DNA from 2 places in the Virgibacillus tibetensis genome. Region 1 is predicted to be linked to the other one. Evidence: riboswitches for the same ligand, from Rfam matches in the RefSeq annotation. Region 1 holds a riboswitch; the other holds the start of a gene.
What was found. A riboswitch is a leader RNA that binds a small molecule or an ion and turns the genes downstream of it on or off. The one in region 1 is predicted to bind cobalamin.
Positions count from the first base shown of each region.

Region 1 (10,480 bases):
GAATATAAGCGCTCTGCCTTTATAGGCCGCGTATTTCAAGACCCAATGGCAGGGACAGCGCCGTCAATGACAATTGAAGAAAATTTAGCAATGGCTTATGCTCGAAATAAAAAAAGAAAGCTAAAACCAGGAGTGACCAAAAAGCGTAAAGATTTGTTTAGAGAATACTTGACCACATTGAATTTAGGGTTGGAAGATCGCTTATCAGCCAAGGTTGGTTTTCTTTCTGGTGGGGAACGACAGGCGCTTTCACTATTAATGGCTACTTTCACTGAACCAAACATTTTGCTGCTGGATGAGCACACTGCTGCATTGGATCCATCCAGGGCAGAGTTAATTACAAAACTTACAAGAGATGTCGTAAGTAAATTCGGCTTAACCACACTAATGGTGACACATAATATGCAACAGGCACTGGATTTAGGCAGCCGATTAATTATGATGGATAAAGGACAAATCATTTTTGACGTGCAAGGGGAAGAAAAGCGCAATCTAACTATTGAAGACTTGCTTCAGGAATTTAAGCGAATAAGAGGAAAACAGTTTGAGAGTGATCGTGCAGTATTAGGTTAAGGCTTATAGGTTATATGAGTGCAGGAGCATATATTTGTTCCTGTGTTTTTTACTTTTAGACAGCAGAAAAAACATGCGAAATAAAATAACCGCATGCTAATCCTGTTTTCTAAAGTATTTGTTGATATAAACTGCGACGTAATTCGAAACTGGCGACTCCGATACGAAAATACCCTTCGCATTCTAGCGGGCTGTCTGCGAGACCTATGACCAACGCCGACACTAGAACGAAATGTACGTCAAAACAGCATGTGTCATGGAAGATGGAGTATTCTGCCGGAGCGAACTTATACACTCAACCGTATTTTTTAATTAAACAACACCTTGTTCCATCATTGCATCAGCTACTTTTTGAAATCCTGCAATGTTAGCACCTGCTATAAGATTACCCTCTTGATCAAATTCTTTTGCAGCAATGATGCAGTTTTGATAAATGGTTTTCATAATCCCCTGCAACTGTGCATCTACTTCTTCAAAGCTCCAGGACATTCGCATGCTGTTTTGTGCCATTTCCAGAGAGGAAACCGCTACACCACCAGCATTTACAGCTTTAGATGGTCCCACTAAAATGCCGTTATCCAGAAACACGTCAATCGCTTCTGACGTATTAGGCATATTAGCTCCCTCAGCAATTGCTTTAACGCCGTTTGCCACTAGCTGAGTGGCAGCATTTTCATCAATTTCATTTTGTGTAGCACAAGGTAACGCAACATCACAGGCAATGGACCAGATGCCTGAACAGCCATCGAAATACTGGGCTTGAGGATGAGTATATAAATATTCATTGATTCTGTTGCTATCCTCTTCTTTAATTTGTTTAATTGTATTTATATCAATACCATTCTCATCGAATATATACCCATCAGAATCACTGCAGGCAACTACCTTTGCACCTAGTTGTATTGCCTTCTCCATAGCGTAGATCGATACATTTCCTGATCCAGAAACAACTAGCGTGCTCCCATTGAGGGACAACCCTTTTTGCTTTAGCATCTCTTCAACAAAGTATATTGCACCATAACCGGTTGCTTCTTTTCGTGCGAGACTGCCACCATAACCGAGGCCTTTTCCTGTTAAAACCCCTGCCTCAAAGCTGCCACGGATCTTTTTATACTGACCAAACATATATCCAACCTCTTTAGCACCAACACCAATGTCACCTGCTGGAATATCAGTATCTGGACCGATGTACTTTGCAAGTTCAGTCATGAAGCTTTGACAAAAGCGCATGATCTCATTATCAGATTTCCCTTTTGGGTCAAAGTCAGCTCCACCTTTTCCGCCGCCGATAGGTTGCCCTGTAAGCGAGTTTTTAAGCGTCTGCTGTAGCCCCAGGAATTTTACAATACTTAAATTAACGGACGGATGAAAGCGTAATCCACCCTTATAGGGACCAAGTGCACTATTGTATTGCACTCGAAAACCACGGTTTACTTTTACCATACCATTGTCATCTACCCATGGAACACGAAAGGTTATTACACGTTCTGGTTCAACGAGTTGCTCTAATATACCTTTTTCCATATATGTAGGGTTTTTAGTGAAGACAGGGAGTAGGGATTTGAAGATGGAACGGACAGCTTGCAGAAATTCCTTTTCGTTAGGATTACGTATTTCAACCGACTCATAAACTTGATTCATATACGTTTGTGCGTCTGTTAGGTCATTTGCGTCTTGTTTATTTTTTAATAAATTCATAATGGCAACTTGGACCTCCTCTTATATATTAGGTATCACTATAAAACGTAAATTATAGAATATTCCGTTACAATTCTACAGCAAGGAATCAATCTAAACAATATGAATTGTAGATATAATCAATGCTGATATGAGATAATAGAGATAGAGGTGATGTTCTTGGAATTAAGACAAATTAAGTATTTTATTGAAGTTGCTAAGCGAGAGCATGTTACAGAAGCTGCTGATTCTTTACATGTAGCACAGTCTGCAGTAAGTCGCCAAGTTTTTAATCTAGAGGCAGAGCTTGGTGTGGACCTATTTGTACGAGAAGGACGTAATGTAAGGCTAACACCAATAGGACGTGTTTTTTTAGATCATATGGAGCAGGCAATCAATGTAATTGACGATGCCAGACAAGTTGTAGAAGAATATACGGACCCAGAAAAAGGAACCATCCACATTGGTTTTCCAGGAAGCCTAGCCACTTACATTTTACCTACAGCCATTTCGGTTTTCAGAGATCGGTATCCACATGTGAAATTTAAATTAAAGCAGGATTCTTATTATGAGTTGGAAAAAGGCGTTATAAAAGGGGATATTAATATGGCGATACTAGGCCCTATTCCCGATAATAAAAAGAAATTGAGAGCAACAATTCTATTTACAGAAAATATTGTAGGGCTTATACCAGTAAGCCATCCCCTTGCTGACCAGAAGACGGTTAAGCTTAATCAATTGCGGAAGCAGCCATTTGTTATGTTTCCTTCAGGATATGTTTTACGTGATCTGATTACAGATACCTGTAAACAACAAGGCTTCGAGCCGGAAATCGTGTTTGAAGGCCAGGATATTGATGCAATTAAGGGGCTCGTTTCCGCAGGGCTGGGTGTATCGCTAATCCCGGAAATTACATTAGTGGATAGTTTGCCCCGTGCAACAGTTAGTATACCTATTACTGATCCGAGTATTACTCGAACGGTTGGAGTTATCGTACCGGCAGATCGTAAACTTTTACCAACAGAGAAACTTTTCTATGAATTTCTACAAGAGTTCTTCAAACGGTTGGAAAGTTTTCAAAATTAATGGTGTAAATGTATAAAAATATTGTTTCTTGATTGCATTCTATTATTTAATATGATAGGCTTTACATACAATATATTGGTAATTAATACTAATCAAGTACTATATATAGTGTTACAAGTTAGGTGACAATTATCTGTCTTAAAAGGGAATCCAGTGAAATGCTGGAACTGCCCCCGCAACTGTAAGTGTGGACGAACGAGTATTCCACTGTATCGAGTGCTTAGCGGCATCGTTACGGGAAGGGCTTTAGTAGGTTGGAAGCACGAGTCAGGAGACCTGCCAAAACTTGTAGTTTCATTTCTCCGGGGTGAGAGAAGATGAAGCGATAGAGTTCCAGATAGATGAATTCTGTCGTTTTATGACCGTTCACCCAGGGGGAAGAGCGGTTTTTTTACGTTTAACCCCCATTTTACCGTGGTTTATATTAAAGGAGGTTCTATCATGCTTACAACGATTACAACGAATAAAGAGGATCTTATTCAAATTATTGACAATGCAGCAGTTGATTTAGTCATCGATACAGAAAAATATAAGGAAAAAGCTTTAAAAACAATTCAACCGGACGCATCGCTGGAGCGAATTACGGATGTATTGGTGAAAAATGCATTGGAAAATATTGATGAGGCAAATACCGAATGGACTTTTCTGGCAAGCAGAATATATTTACAGGATCTATATCGAAAAGCAGCAGAAAACCGTGACTATGATCCTGCGGCACGTTATGGCAATTTTTATGACCTGCTTAGCACGCTGACTGAAAAGGGTATTTATGCTGGAAACATTCTTGAAAAATATGAAGAAGAAGAAGTCAGTTATTTTGAAAAAATAATGGAACCGGAAAGAGATTTGCTATTTAACTATTTAGGATTATACACCATCTCTACACGATACCTTGCAACAGATCATAATAAAAATACATACGAATTACCACAAGAGCGTTGGATGGTTATTGCAATGTACCTTATGCAGGATGAAGACATTGCACACCGTAAACAGCATGTGGCAGAAGCGTACTGGGCGTTGAGTAATCTATATATGACGGTCGCCACCCCTACCTTGACTAACGCAGGTAAGACACACGGTCAATTGTCCAGTTGTTTCATTGATACTGTGGATGACAGCCTGCAATCGATTTATGACAGTAATACCGATATTGCCAAGCTTTCCAAAAATGGGGGAGGCATTGGCGTATACATGGGGAAGATCCGCGGACGCGGGAGTGCGATTAAGGGTTATAAAGGGATGTCCAGCGGAGTTGTGCCATGGATTAAGCAATTAAACAACACGGCAGTTAACGTGGACCAGCTGGGGACAAGAAAAGGCGCAATCGCTATTTATTTAGATATATGGCATATTGATATTGAGAATTTCCTTGATCTTAAATTGAATAACGGGGATGAACGTATGCGTGCCCATGATATATTCACAGGTGTATGCCTGCCGGATTATTTTATGGAGCAGGTGGACAAGCGTGGGGATTGGTATTTATTCGATCCGCATGAAGTACGTCAGGTTATGGGATATTCTTTGGAGGATTTCTTTGATGAAGAAAAAGGCGATGGAGTGTGGCGAAAGAAATATAAGGAGTGTGTGGAATCCGATCTTCTTTCAAAAAAATCTGTGCCTGCTATCGCCCTGATGAAACGGATTATGAAATCACAGCTTGAATCTGGCACACCATATATGTTTTATCGTGATGAAGTCAACAGGCAAAACAGTAATGAGCATAAAGGAATGATTTATTGTTCTAATTTATGTACTGAAATTACCCAGAATCAATCACCGACAGAGTTTATGGAAGAATTCGTTGAGAATGAAAATACAATCGTCAAAAAGTACAAGGCAGGCGATTATGTCGTTTGTAATTTGAGCTCAATTAATCTAGGAAAAGCAGTTCCAGATCAAGTGCTGGAACGATTAATAAAGATTCAGGTTCGGATGCTGGATAATGTAATCGATATAAATACATTACCTATTAAACAGACGCAACTTACCAATCAGAAGTATCGGGCAATAGGACTCGGGACATTCGGCTGGCATCACCTGCTCGCACTTAAAAACATTAAATGGGAAACAGAAAATGCAGTTGAATACGCTGATGAATTGTATGAAAGAATAGCTTATTTAACCGTGAAAAATAGTATGGAGTTAAGCAAGGAAAAAGGGGCTTATCCATCTTTTGAAGGTAGTAAGTGGAGTACTGGATCCTACTTTACTGCAAAAGGCTATACGGATGATAAATGGGTATCGCTAATGAATGAGGTAAAGGATAATGGGATGCGAAATGGCTACCTGATGGCAGTAGCCCCGAACTCGACAACAGCAATGATAGCTGGCTCAACTGCAAGTATTGATCCGATCTTTAAAGCGTTTTACAACGAGGAGAAAAAGGATTTTAAAATTCCAACTACGGCACCTGATCTCTCACATAAAACCTATGATAATTACCGGAGATCTGCTTATATTCTTGATCAGCGCTGGTCGATTAAACAAAATGCAGCAAGGCAGAAGCATATTGACCAAAGCCTTTCATTTAACTTTTATGTGCCAAACACAATAAAGGCGTCAGTTCTACTAGATCTTCACCTTCAGGCATGGAGAGAAGGTCTGAAAACTACGTACTATGTTCGTTCCACCTCAAATGATGTCGAAGAATGTGAGTGGTGTGAAAGTTGAAGGCATTAATCGCTTATTTGTCTTATAGCGGAAATACGGAAGAAGTAGCAGAGATTATTTCAAACAAATTGGTCACAGAGGATTTTCAAACTGATAGACATCGAATCGGCATTGACCCGCCGATTGATGCTTCTGATTATGATTATATTTTTATGGGAACTTTTACATGGGATATGGGGAAAACACCAGATGAATTCAAGGACTTCGTCTGGGAGGTAGGGTATAAACCAGCAAATGTTGCCGTGTTCGGGACGGGTGATACCCAATTTGGCGGGGACAATTTATTTTGTAAAGCAGTAGATAAGCTTGCTGCATTTTATGACAGTAAATGGGCTGGATTGAAAATTGAACAGTCCCCAAGAGGAAGCCAGGAACAAAAAGTAAGTAAATGGGTAGAAGGAGTGCTACATCATGCAAAAAACCTTGCTTGAAAGAGCAAAAACATTAGAGCCACTGCATCCGAATAAATCTACAGGTCTATTCGGTGGGGAATCAAGCGGTATATTGAACTGGAATGATATAGCTTACCCACATTGGTATAAAATATATAAGCGGCTTATCGGTAATTATTGGCAGGCAGATGAGGTTAACATGGCAGGAGATGTAAAGCAGTTCTCCTCCTTAACCAAATCGGAAAAAGATGCTTATTTAAAAATAATTGGATTACTCTCGACATTAGATGGACCACAGACAAGGACTGCATTGCTTTTATCGTTGTATGCGACAGATGCGTCTGTTCAATCCATTATGGCAGTCATTGCACAACAGGAAGCGGTTCATAATGAAAGCTATTCGTATGTATTATCATCCATCGTATCACTTGATGAACAGAACGAGGCGTTTCAGCTGGGGAGAAAAGATCCTGTTTTGCTAAAGAGGAATGAGAATTTAATTAAGCAATATAACGATTTTGTTGATGACCCAAGTGTGGAAAATATTTTGAAAACACTTGTCTACACTTCTTTATTGGAAGGAATGTTCTTTTATTCAGGCTTTGCATTCTTCTATAATTTAGCGCGGCATAATAAAATGGTTGGTACCTCAACAATGATTAGTTATATTAACCGGGATGAGCTAGAGCATGGGCGGTTCATCGCAGAGTTATTTCGTGCGACGCTAGCAGAAAACCCTGAACATAACTCGGAAGAATTGATAACATGGGTCTACGATCATTTTAAAGAATCTGTAGAGCTGGAAATTGAGTGGTCTACGTACGTATTGGAAGATGTCGAGGGTATAGATCTTGATGAAATGGCTGGTTATATTAAATATCGGGCAAATAAAATGATACGCATGATGGGCCTGAATGACATTTACCCAGAACATGTCGATAACCCAATGAAATGGATTCGTGCTTATGTGGATAACTTTGACGGAACGAAAACAGATTTCTTTGAGCAAAAGTCGAGACAATATACGAAGACGAGTGACTTAAATGGATTTGATGATCTTTAAAAAGGTATAAAAAAGAAATCGGCATCATGCCGATTTCTTTGCTTTATAGTTCATCCAATAAAATTACTTCGCCAGTAACAGCATCGACCCCATGTGCACAATCGATCTTTCCACATAGAATATAGCTTCCCTGATCTTTGTCATATACGTATACAGGTGTGACTTCAAGGAGATCGCGAAGTTTGTCAAATGCTTGACCCTGTTTAGTAGTAGGTTCATCAGCTCTTTCGAAATGCTGAAACATATTCAGCAGCTCAATAGTATCGATATAATTCAGAGCCTTATAGGTATCCGCGTCCAGAATAACTTGAAGCTTACGCACAATGACACGGTTATCACGTAAAACAGGCTGGAGTTCAGCATATACATACCCATTTTCATATCGAAGTTCTTTTAATGACCATTTGCCACTATCTTCGGGGAAAACACGTTGTAAAAAGGATCTGGTTTCTGCAACAGCTTCTTCCTGGTCCGCTTCTGTTAATGGAAGCTTGTCTGGGTGATCTGTATCGGCCATAGCTTCTTCAATAGAAACTTCAGTTGATAAATCAGTTTCTGCAGGAATAAATGCTTCATCAACTGGATGTTCCCACTCCAGTACTACATCTTTTTTCACAAAAGATTTCTGCTTTTCTACTTCTTCAAATGAAATTATTCGCTTGTCGTTGTTAGTTATAAAAGCAGTTGATATAGCATAAACAGGAAACCATTTTTCTTCTTCTTCCAAAGGCACTTCAAGCAGCCTGGACTGAGCTTGTGCGAAAGGCTCGACTTTATCAGGTGTAAGGGAGAAGGGTTCCCACTTAATTTGATCTTCGTGAGGGAAAACTCCGTCAATAGAAAATAAGGTAAGTTGCCCATTTTCATTAAATTCCACTTCAATGGTACCTACTGGATAAACAGTAATATTATCTACTGCAGCCTGGAAACTGACCGCGCCTTCTGCTTCATAGGACAGTAAAAACTGACGACCGAATTCCAGTCCAGTCATTTCTTCAACCCATTCAATAATTTTTTCATTATCGTCAGTGGGTTCAAGGAATTCCGCCTGACTTGCGTATGAGACATCTTGAGCAAAGATTGCTCGCTTTACTGAATTGGTATGGATATCTATATCAATTACAGCAGTCCCGGAAGGATTGTAGTCACTATCTGTGTAGTCTGTTTCGTTTGGAAACCATTCCATGCTTAACAAATAGGAAGTACGATGCAAGCTGCTTTTCTCACGGAAGATATGATGTCTTTTTAAATAATAGTTATCTAAATTAAATTTCACTTTTGTATACTCAATTATTTCCTCAAGTTTTTCATTCATAAATAAAACCCTCGCTTTTGTGCAATTTTCTTTAGTATAACATTCACCCAATAACACATACATTTATGCCGTCTCTAATGCTATTTTTTAAAAGATTAGCACTGCAGTGTTGCTATACATTAAATGCATTTATACTTTTTTTACCTATGATCAAACCGCCAGGGAGTCTTCATAAACGCGATGAAGACATTTTCACCTGTGATCGAGGCGCCAGGGAGTCTTCATAACCATGATGAAGACACTTTCACTTGTGATCGACTCGCCAGGGAGTCTTCATAACCATGATGAAGACCTTTTTCACCTGTGTTCGACTCGCCAGGGAGTCTTCATAAACGTTATGAAGACCTTCACACCTGTGATCAAACCGCGATTGAGTCTTCATAAAAAAGCTATGTTAGAAACGAAGTATTCTGCCGGAGCGAGTCCAAGAGCTCAACCATCATTGTAAAGAGAAAAGGTGTCATGAATTTAAATTTTCATTACTTCGTCTTTTGTCTCAACAGCGCCATATTTTGAGGAGCATTCATTAATGATTTAATATAGAAAATGATTTAAATTATCTTTGAAGAAGTTTTTTTAAGAATAAAAAGAGAAGATGAGGATGGATTTCGTTGAAATTTCACACTCTTTTCAAGGTCTGTAAGGTTATTATCATGTTTTTTTCAAAAGAAAAGCTGTCCATTAGTAGGACAGCTTTAATGTCTATTAATCGTGAAAATAATTCTTCAATCCAGTTGTTATTGCTTCTGCTACATTATTCTGAAAAGACTCTGTATTGATTGCAGCAAGATCGTCTGGATTTGAAATAAACCCAAGCTCCATTAAGATTGAAGGAGCATCATTATAACGTAATACTCGATAATCTCCGAACCTAACACCTCTGTCCTTTAGGGAAATAGTTGATGCCAGGGAAGTGTGAACGCTCTGTGCTAATTCATTGTCTGTTCCGTTGCTATAAAAATAGGTGCTAATTCCATTTATAGAAAATATCGGAAAAGAATCAAAATGGAGACTAATAAATGCATCTGTATTGCTGGATTGACTTATCCGGATTCGCTCTTCAAGAGATGCATAGTTGTCCCCCGATCGAGTCATTATAACTGTTGCACCAGCTGCATTTAATTGCTGTTCCACTTTGGTAGCGGTAGAAGTGACAAAGTCTTTTTCGTACACGCCACCAAGTCCGATCGCACCTGGATCGTTACCTCCATGACCCGGGTCAATAACGATCGTATATCCTGCCAACGAGTTAGTGGTGTCTTCTTGTTTCACAGCTTCATTCGATGAATCATTGGATCTTTCACTTGTGGTTGTTTCTGAATTCGTACCAACGTTTGTAAATGCTGCTGCAATCCATGCATTAGCCCCATTGGATAAGACTATATTATGCCAATCGCCTCTGGTCTCCACCAGGCTGTATGTATCCCCGGTAGAAGCGAAATTGACAATGGAATGGTTTGTACCAGGTCCGGACCGTATATTTACACCCTGGGCTGTGACTGTTACTTTATTAGAAGTAGTTGAATTAATAGTATCTTCACTACTGACAGGGTTTAGAAAGTGTGCGGCAACCCAAGCCTTCTGACCACCGTAATATGTCTGAACCCAGCCATATTTCTCCTGAAACACCTTTACTTTATTGCCTTCAGCTAACTTGCCAATAATTTCAGCGTTGTTAGCGGGATCTCCTCTTACATT
Region 1 covers NZ_JARZFX010000004.1:284,282-294,761, forward strand. The annotation lists gene QGM71_RS11320 (ABC transporter ATP-binding protein) at 1-573, shown strand, start outside; gene gdhA (NADP-specific glutamate dehydrogenase) at 886-2,271, opposite strand; gene QGM71_RS11330 (LysR family transcriptional regulator) at 2,431-3,336, shown strand; cobalamin riboswitch at 3,440-3,635, shown strand; gene QGM71_RS11335 (ribonucleoside-diphosphate reductase subunit alpha) at 3,778-6,012, shown strand; gene QGM71_RS11340 (flavodoxin) at 6,009-6,443, shown strand; gene QGM71_RS11345 (ribonucleotide-diphosphate reductase subunit beta) at 6,424-7,467, shown strand; gene QGM71_RS11350 (hypothetical protein) at 7,511-8,782, opposite strand; gene QGM71_RS11355 (N-acetylmuramoyl-L-alanine amidase) at 9,488-10,480, opposite strand, start outside.

Region 2 (7,120 bases), on a different contig from region 1:
AAAGCACGTAGACATTCCTGTTATTCTCGTTTCAAGCTTTTCTCATTTTTCCAATGAAGAGCAACCTCCAGGTGTGGAAACAATCTATGTTGATTCAGGTGCAGAGGCAGCCGATTACCGGATCATGAAACTGGCGGAAAAAGGCGATATCATTGTTACACAAGATTACGGTCTCGCTTCATTAGGTTTAGCAAAGGGATGCATTGTACTACATCATAAGGGTTTTACATATACAAACGAAAATATCGATCAACTATTACAAACAAGATACCTCAGTGCCATGGAAAGAAAAAGTGGCAAACGAACAAAAGGACCGAAACCTTTTACAGAAGAAGACAGAAAGAAATTCAGTGAGCTTTTCAGAGAAACACTCGAGCGATTATGATCTATGAAAGCTCACCTTCATACACCTACAACTTCCTAACCGTGAAATTGTCCTGAAGAATAGGCCAATTTTGCGGAAAACGCATACCTAAAACCCAGAAGCTTGATCCCCTTAAGCCATATTCTTTCACCGTGTCATACTTAGCTTGGATACTGCGTGCATCCTCAAACCATACTTCGTGTTCCTGACCAGCCTCGTCAACATAACGAAAGTAAGGGGATTGATAGGTTTCATCGTATTGAATAGCAGCACCATAGTTTGCTGCCAGTCTAATTGCTTCTTGGGGGCTTACAGTTCTTGCAAGTGTCCCCTCTTCCCACGGTATTCTCCAATCTCTTCCGTATAGTGGTATACCCATGAGGATTTTTTCCGGTGGAATTACTGTTACTGCATAATCCAATACTCTGCGTACCTCATTAATTGGCGCAATAGCCCACGGCTCACCACCAGCCCAACCCCACTCATACGTCATTAGTACAACAAAATCAACGATTTCTCCATGTGCTTGATAGTCATGGGCTTCATAAAGCAAACCTGGCTGATCTTCTCTAATCTTGGGTGCCAGAGCTGTGGAGACTGTAAATCCTTCCGGGTGTAATCTAGCAACTGCCCTACGTAGAAATTCATTATAATTCTCTCGGTCTTCCGGATAAACATATTCAAAATCAATGTTTAAACCCGTATAGCCCTTTGCTCTCATTGTATCTAACAAGTTGGTAATCAACGTATTTTGTAAGTCTGAACTGCGAAGAATAGTAGCTGCTATATCGGAATTGAAGCTTTGTTCCACAAAATTTGTCAATACTAGTAGTGGTGAAGTTGTGGTAGCACGAGCCGCTTCGATAACTTGTAAATCTTGTAATTCAGTTATTGACCCTTCGGCTGTAATACTGTACGTAAATGGTGAAAGGTACGTAAAATTTCTTCCTAGAAGGAGTACTTCCTGTCTGCCTTGCTCATCCATTTGTGTTGTATATGCATTTACTTCTGTCACAGGTTTTAATGCAGCTGGAATACGAATCGTCTGACCTGAATAAATTAATGAGGGGTTTGCGATATTATTTACTTGAATCAGGCGTTCAATCTCTATTCCATATCTCTGGGCAATTGACCATAGTGTTTCTCCTGATTGTACGACATGAGGATAATAAGGCAGGTGAAGCAATTGACCAACATAGATAAGCGATGGGTTGGTAATATTATTGGCATCCGCAAGCTCTTGAACCGTTACACTATACCTCTGAGCAATAGCATATAAATTATCTCCCGGTTGAACAACATATTCACGGTTTGCCTCTGGTATAACTAGTGACTGTCCGATTACAAGAACATCAGGATTATCTAATTGATTGACTAAAATAATCTGGTTAATATCCGTAGCATAGTTCTGTGAGATCCTCCATAGTGAATCTCCGCTTTGCACAACATGAATTTGCATCTAATCTCCCCCAGTAAACTGATCTGCATATCACTATATTCAATTATCAGTTGTCCTGTTATTATTTAAATAAATCAAGTATAATAATTATACTTGATTTATTTTTTATACTTGATATACTTAATATATCAAAGGGGTGATTATGATTAATATTTGTCCATATATTGAGGCTTCTTTCCAAATATTAGGCAGAAAATGGAACGGCCAAATCATACATTTTTTGTCACTTTGCAAAGATAATACATCGCATTTTTCCGAAATTAAAAGGGACTTCAGTAGTATAACTTCCAGAGCACTTTCATTGAAGCTGTCTGAACTTATGGAATACGGATTAATAGATAAAATGGTGGTAGGGGTTTCTCCTGTAGTTATTTCATATAAATTAACAGAAAAAGGGCAGGAACTTGCTAATGCACTACAACCTATCCAGGAATGGGCACAGCACTATATAACGATAGAAAATACAGGTGAGGAGAAATTAAAATGAATAATAAAAATAATATGATTTGTGATCTTGAAACTGGAATTTGCGGAGACGCAGGAGATGACACAATGGAAATAATTGATCTAAACCCGAAAAAAACAATTGATCTTTATTATGTAACCGATCCTATATGTTCTCATTGCTGGGCACTTGAACCGGTTCTCCGCCGTTTTGTTGAGCAGTATGATCAATATTTTCAATTCAAAACAGTTATGGGTGGATTATTGGAAAAATGGGGAGGCGGTTTTGCCGATGTAAAAAACGGAATTACTGGTCCCTCAGACGTTGCCGAACACTGGAGAGAAGTTGGTGAACAGTCCCGTATGCCAATTGATGGATCACTATGGTATGACGACCCAGTTCAATCATCTTTTCCGCCATCCCGTGTTTTTAAAGTGGTGCAAAAACATGATGAACATCTAGCTACTGTATTTTTACGTAAGGCAAGAGAAGCTGTCTTTGCCTTTAATAAAAATATTGGTGACGACAAAGTATTAATTGAAATAGTAAATGAACTTGGCCTAAACGGTGCGGAAACTGTAAAAGAAGCAAACCTTTCAAGCTCACAGGACCTTTTAAATCAGGACTTTGCACTAGCTGGAAAGCTTGGTGCGAGAGGGTTCCCAACAATCATTATGGTTAATCAAGATAATAAGGGCGTGAAACTTGTTGGGGCACGCACATTACAGGAATATGCCAATGGATTGAAGCAGGTAATGGGTGATAAAGAAATTCAACCCAAACCTCTACCTGCACTTTCTTCGCTTTTTGAAAATGAGGATTTATTATTCTCAAAAGAGATTGAAGTATTGTATGATCTTCAAGAAGATGAAGCCGATACCTTTGTTCAAGAAGGGCTTCCACTCGATACTTACAATCAGAAAGTAATTCTTGGGGAGACTTATTTTGAAAGAAAATAAAATTACTAAAAACAGTTTCAGCCTATGTGAAGGTTGAAACTGTTTTTTTATAACATTCTTCTACAAGCGTATACTTATCTTATAGCAGCTCGCCTTACACGGTTCTCCTTTCGAGAAGGGGCCGTCATATGTAACTTTCTTTCCTCTTCATTTTCAGGATACACTTTTGGTACTGGTACTGGTCTTCCTTGTTCATTCACTGCTACCATGGTCAAGAATGACTCCGTTGTTAATCTCTCAACATTTTTGATTAAATCATGGGCAGTTACCTTTACATAAACTTCCATGGAACTTGTACCTGTATACGTTACTAATGCTTCTAATTTTAAAGAATCACCAACCTTTGCTGATGATAGGAAATCTACTGAATCTATTGAGGCAGTAACAACTGAGCTTTTTGCATGCTTCATTGCTGTTAGTGCAGCAATTTCATCAATATAAGCTAACACTTTACCTCCGAAAATTGTATTTAAATGATTGGTGTCTGGTGGTAGTACTAACCTGGTCTGAATTGTTTTAGAATCATTAATAGCTACTTTTTCCATTGTAAATTACCTCCTAAAAAGTCAAAAAACATCCCCTTAATAGAAGATGTTAAAATTGCGAGCAAAAATTATTTCATCTGTATGAAAGTTGATATCGCAACATCCTCCTATTTCCCGTAGGATAAAAATGTTCTTCCCCATGGCAGGTCTCCTGGCTACGAATCATCAAACCCTTTCCCCTTCCCGCTTCTAGTTACGAAACAGTGGCTATGAAAGTGTCCTCATCTTTACAGTGGCGGGACCGCGTTGGAATTAAACCAACTTCCCTTTTCAACTTTTATTTAAAGTCACCATAAGGCAAAAATCATTCAATTGTATTAAGTATACCATTATTTGATTAGGCTGTTTTCTAAAAGATTGTTATTTTGACACAAAACATATAAAGTACGATGGAAGTAGTTACTGGCATAGCTAACCGTCCCGGAAATACACCACGCCCAAGGTCGATCGCTGAATGAAGTGGTCCGAACGCGGGATTAAGCTGAACAAGCGCTGGATAAAGTGGTCCGAACGCTGAATGAAGCCAGATGCAGAGAGGTCAGCGAATCACGTGTATAGGCCTGAATGGCCCTGTTTTCATACCTCAAATGCTTGATCGCTGAATGAACCGGGTTAAACGCGGAATTAAGTTGAACAAACGCTTAATAAAGTGAAGCGAACGCGGGATTAAGCTGAATAAGCACTGGATAAAGTGGTCCAAACGCTGAATGAAGGCAGATGCAGCGGTCAGCGAATCGCGTGCAGACCAGAATGGACGGTTTTCAAGCCCAAAAGGGTAATCGCTGATTCAATCTCGTTAACAGTAAAAATTAAACAACTAAAAAGAGGGCCTCCTCTTTTTAGTTGTTAAGTTTTTTTTCATAAAATAAAGGGTTTCATTACGTCGTCTTTTTATCAACTACGACAATTAATAGCCAACAAAATTTACAAAACAGCCGATTCAATATCCATCTTTATTATTCAATTAAACCTGATTCCTCCAAAAATTCCCTTGCAACCAAATCAACCATCATGCCTTCATTATCCACTTTAGCATTCATAGTTTGCATTGCTTGCTCATCAATTTTACCTTCCAGCTGTTGCAATACTTCTTCCAATTCAGGATATTTTTCTAGTGTTTCTTCCAAAACTAGAGGGAGCGCGTGATAAGGCGGAAAGTAAGACTGATCATCTTCGAGTACTCTCAAATCATATATTTGTAATTGACCATCTGTTGTATAGGAATTGATTACATCCACTTCGCCACTATCAATGGCGCGGTACATCATTCCATGGTCCATACCTCTAACATCTTTAAACTCAAGATCATATTCTTCTTTAAATCCGGGCAACCCGTCCGGACGATCAATGAATTCAAAAACTGCCCCAAGTGTATATTGGTCGGAAACTTCTGCAAAGTCACTGAAGGTTTCTATATTAAGTCTCTCTGCTTCTGCTTCATCAAATGCTAATGTGTACGTATTATTGAATCCAAAAGTATTAAAGGCTCTAATACCGTCCTCTGACACGAGTTCCTTTGTTTTCACCAGTGTTTCTTCAGCTGTTCCAGGAGATTCACCATAATACGTAATCACAATTGTTCCTGTATAATCTGGTATTATCTGAATACTGCCATTCATCATTGCATTCCAAACAACATTAGAACCTCCGAGGTTTTCTCGATAGATTACACTCACATCTGTTTTATCTTCAATTAATTGTCCGATGATATTTGATAAGATGATACTTTCCGTGTTATTTCTCGAACCAACAGTAATTGATTCATCCGTACTTAATATACATCCTGAGAGTGGTATAACAGTAATGAAAGTCATAAATAGCAAAATTAGTTTTTTTCTACTCATACTATTTCAACCCCTCTGGTGTAGACCAACGTTCAAGCTTGTTGAAGATAAACTCAAGCATAATTGCTAAGATAGCAGCTGGAATAGCTCCTAAGAATATTAAACCATCTATTCCTCTGGTAATGCCTAAGAAAATAAAGTCTCCAAGTCCACCAGCACCTATAAAGGCTGCCAATGTAGCATTACCAACGTTAATAACAGCAGCTGTACGAATACCAGCCATCATAATGGGAACAGATAAAGGAAGCTCAACCTTAAATAATATTTGCTTGCTCGTCATACCCATTCCTTTAGCCGCTTCTATTGTTGCACTATCAACATCTTTAATGCCTGTGTAGGTGTTTCTAACAATCGGTAATAATGAATATAAGAATAATGCCGCAATACCGGTTTTAACACCAATCCCAAACACAGGTATTAAAAACCCAAGTACTGCAAGACTGGGAATAGTTTGCATAATACCTGTTCCACCTAATACGAATGGAACCAGCGATGGAACCCGTGTAATGAGAATACCTAATAAAACTCCTAGTATTACTGCCATAAGCATAGAAAAAAATACGAGTTGTATATGAACAAACGTCGCCTCAAGTACCTCTGCCCAGCGCATTTGTGTCTGTTGAATGATTTGTTCCATTAAATTTAAGTTATTCATTATTTTGCCTCCAATTCTGTCCACTGACTGGACAGTGCGGAAAGCAATGTTCCACGAGTCACTAATCCTACTACCTTATTCATTTCATCAAGAACCGTAATTATACCGAGTGACGCTGTTGACATCATTACAATGGCATCCTTAGCACTTTGCGAACTCATGAGATATGGTTCAGATGGTAGCAAGATTTCTTCAATTGATTTAATTTCATTCATCTTCTTTATTAAATCATAAGCAGACACAATTCCCATCATTTTGTCATCCTCGTCCACAACAACTAACATCATTTTTTTATTCTTGCGCATCATTGCCAAGGACTTTTCAGGAGATCGATTCGGAAGCGATGTTAATACAGTTTCATTCATTACATCTCTAACTGACATAAGTTCAGGGTTCTGAATAATTCGATGTTTTCCAATGAACTCTTCCACAAAACCATAGGCCGGTTCGTGCAATAATTTCTCCGGGGTATCTATTTGAAGTAAACTTCCATCTTTCATAATAGCAATTCGATCACCCAGCTTTAATGCTTCATCCATATCATGGGTTACAAAGACAATTGTCTTTTTAAGTTTTTGCTGCAAGGAAATCAACTCACCCTGTAATTGTTCCCTTGTAATTGGATCAAGAGCACCAAATGGCTCATCCATCAAGATAATATTGGGATTGGATGCTAGCGCCCGTGCAACACCAACACGCTGCTGCTGTCCACCAGATAATTCCTTGGGATATCGATTACTGTATACTTGTGGATCCAGACCGACGATCTCCAGGAGCTCTTTCACCCTTTTTTTGATATCTTGTTCATCCCACCCTTTTAACTGGGGAACAATTGCTATATTCTTTTCA
Region 2 covers NZ_JARZFX010000015.1:58,692-65,811, reverse strand. The annotation lists gene QGM71_RS18650 (YaiI/YqxD family protein) at 1-385, shown strand, start outside; gene QGM71_RS18645 (LysM peptidoglycan-binding domain-containing protein) at 411-1,823, opposite strand; gene QGM71_RS18640 (winged helix-turn-helix transcriptional regulator) at 1,966-2,310, shown strand; gene QGM71_RS18635 (DsbA family protein) at 2,307-3,227, shown strand; gene QGM71_RS18630 (acyl-CoA thioesterase) at 3,302-3,772, opposite strand; cobalamin riboswitch at 3,897-4,082, opposite strand; gene QGM71_RS18625 (glycine betaine ABC transporter substrate-binding protein) at 4,729-5,616, opposite strand; gene QGM71_RS18620 (ABC transporter permease) at 5,618-6,271, opposite strand; gene QGM71_RS18615 (betaine/proline/choline family ABC transporter ATP-binding protein) at 6,271-7,120, opposite strand, start outside.
Region 2: linked by a shared signal. The riboswitch ahead of QGM71_RS18630 (acyl-CoA thioesterase) and the one ahead of QGM71_RS11335 (ribonucleoside-diphosphate reductase subunit alpha) in region 1 are both predicted to bind cobalamin.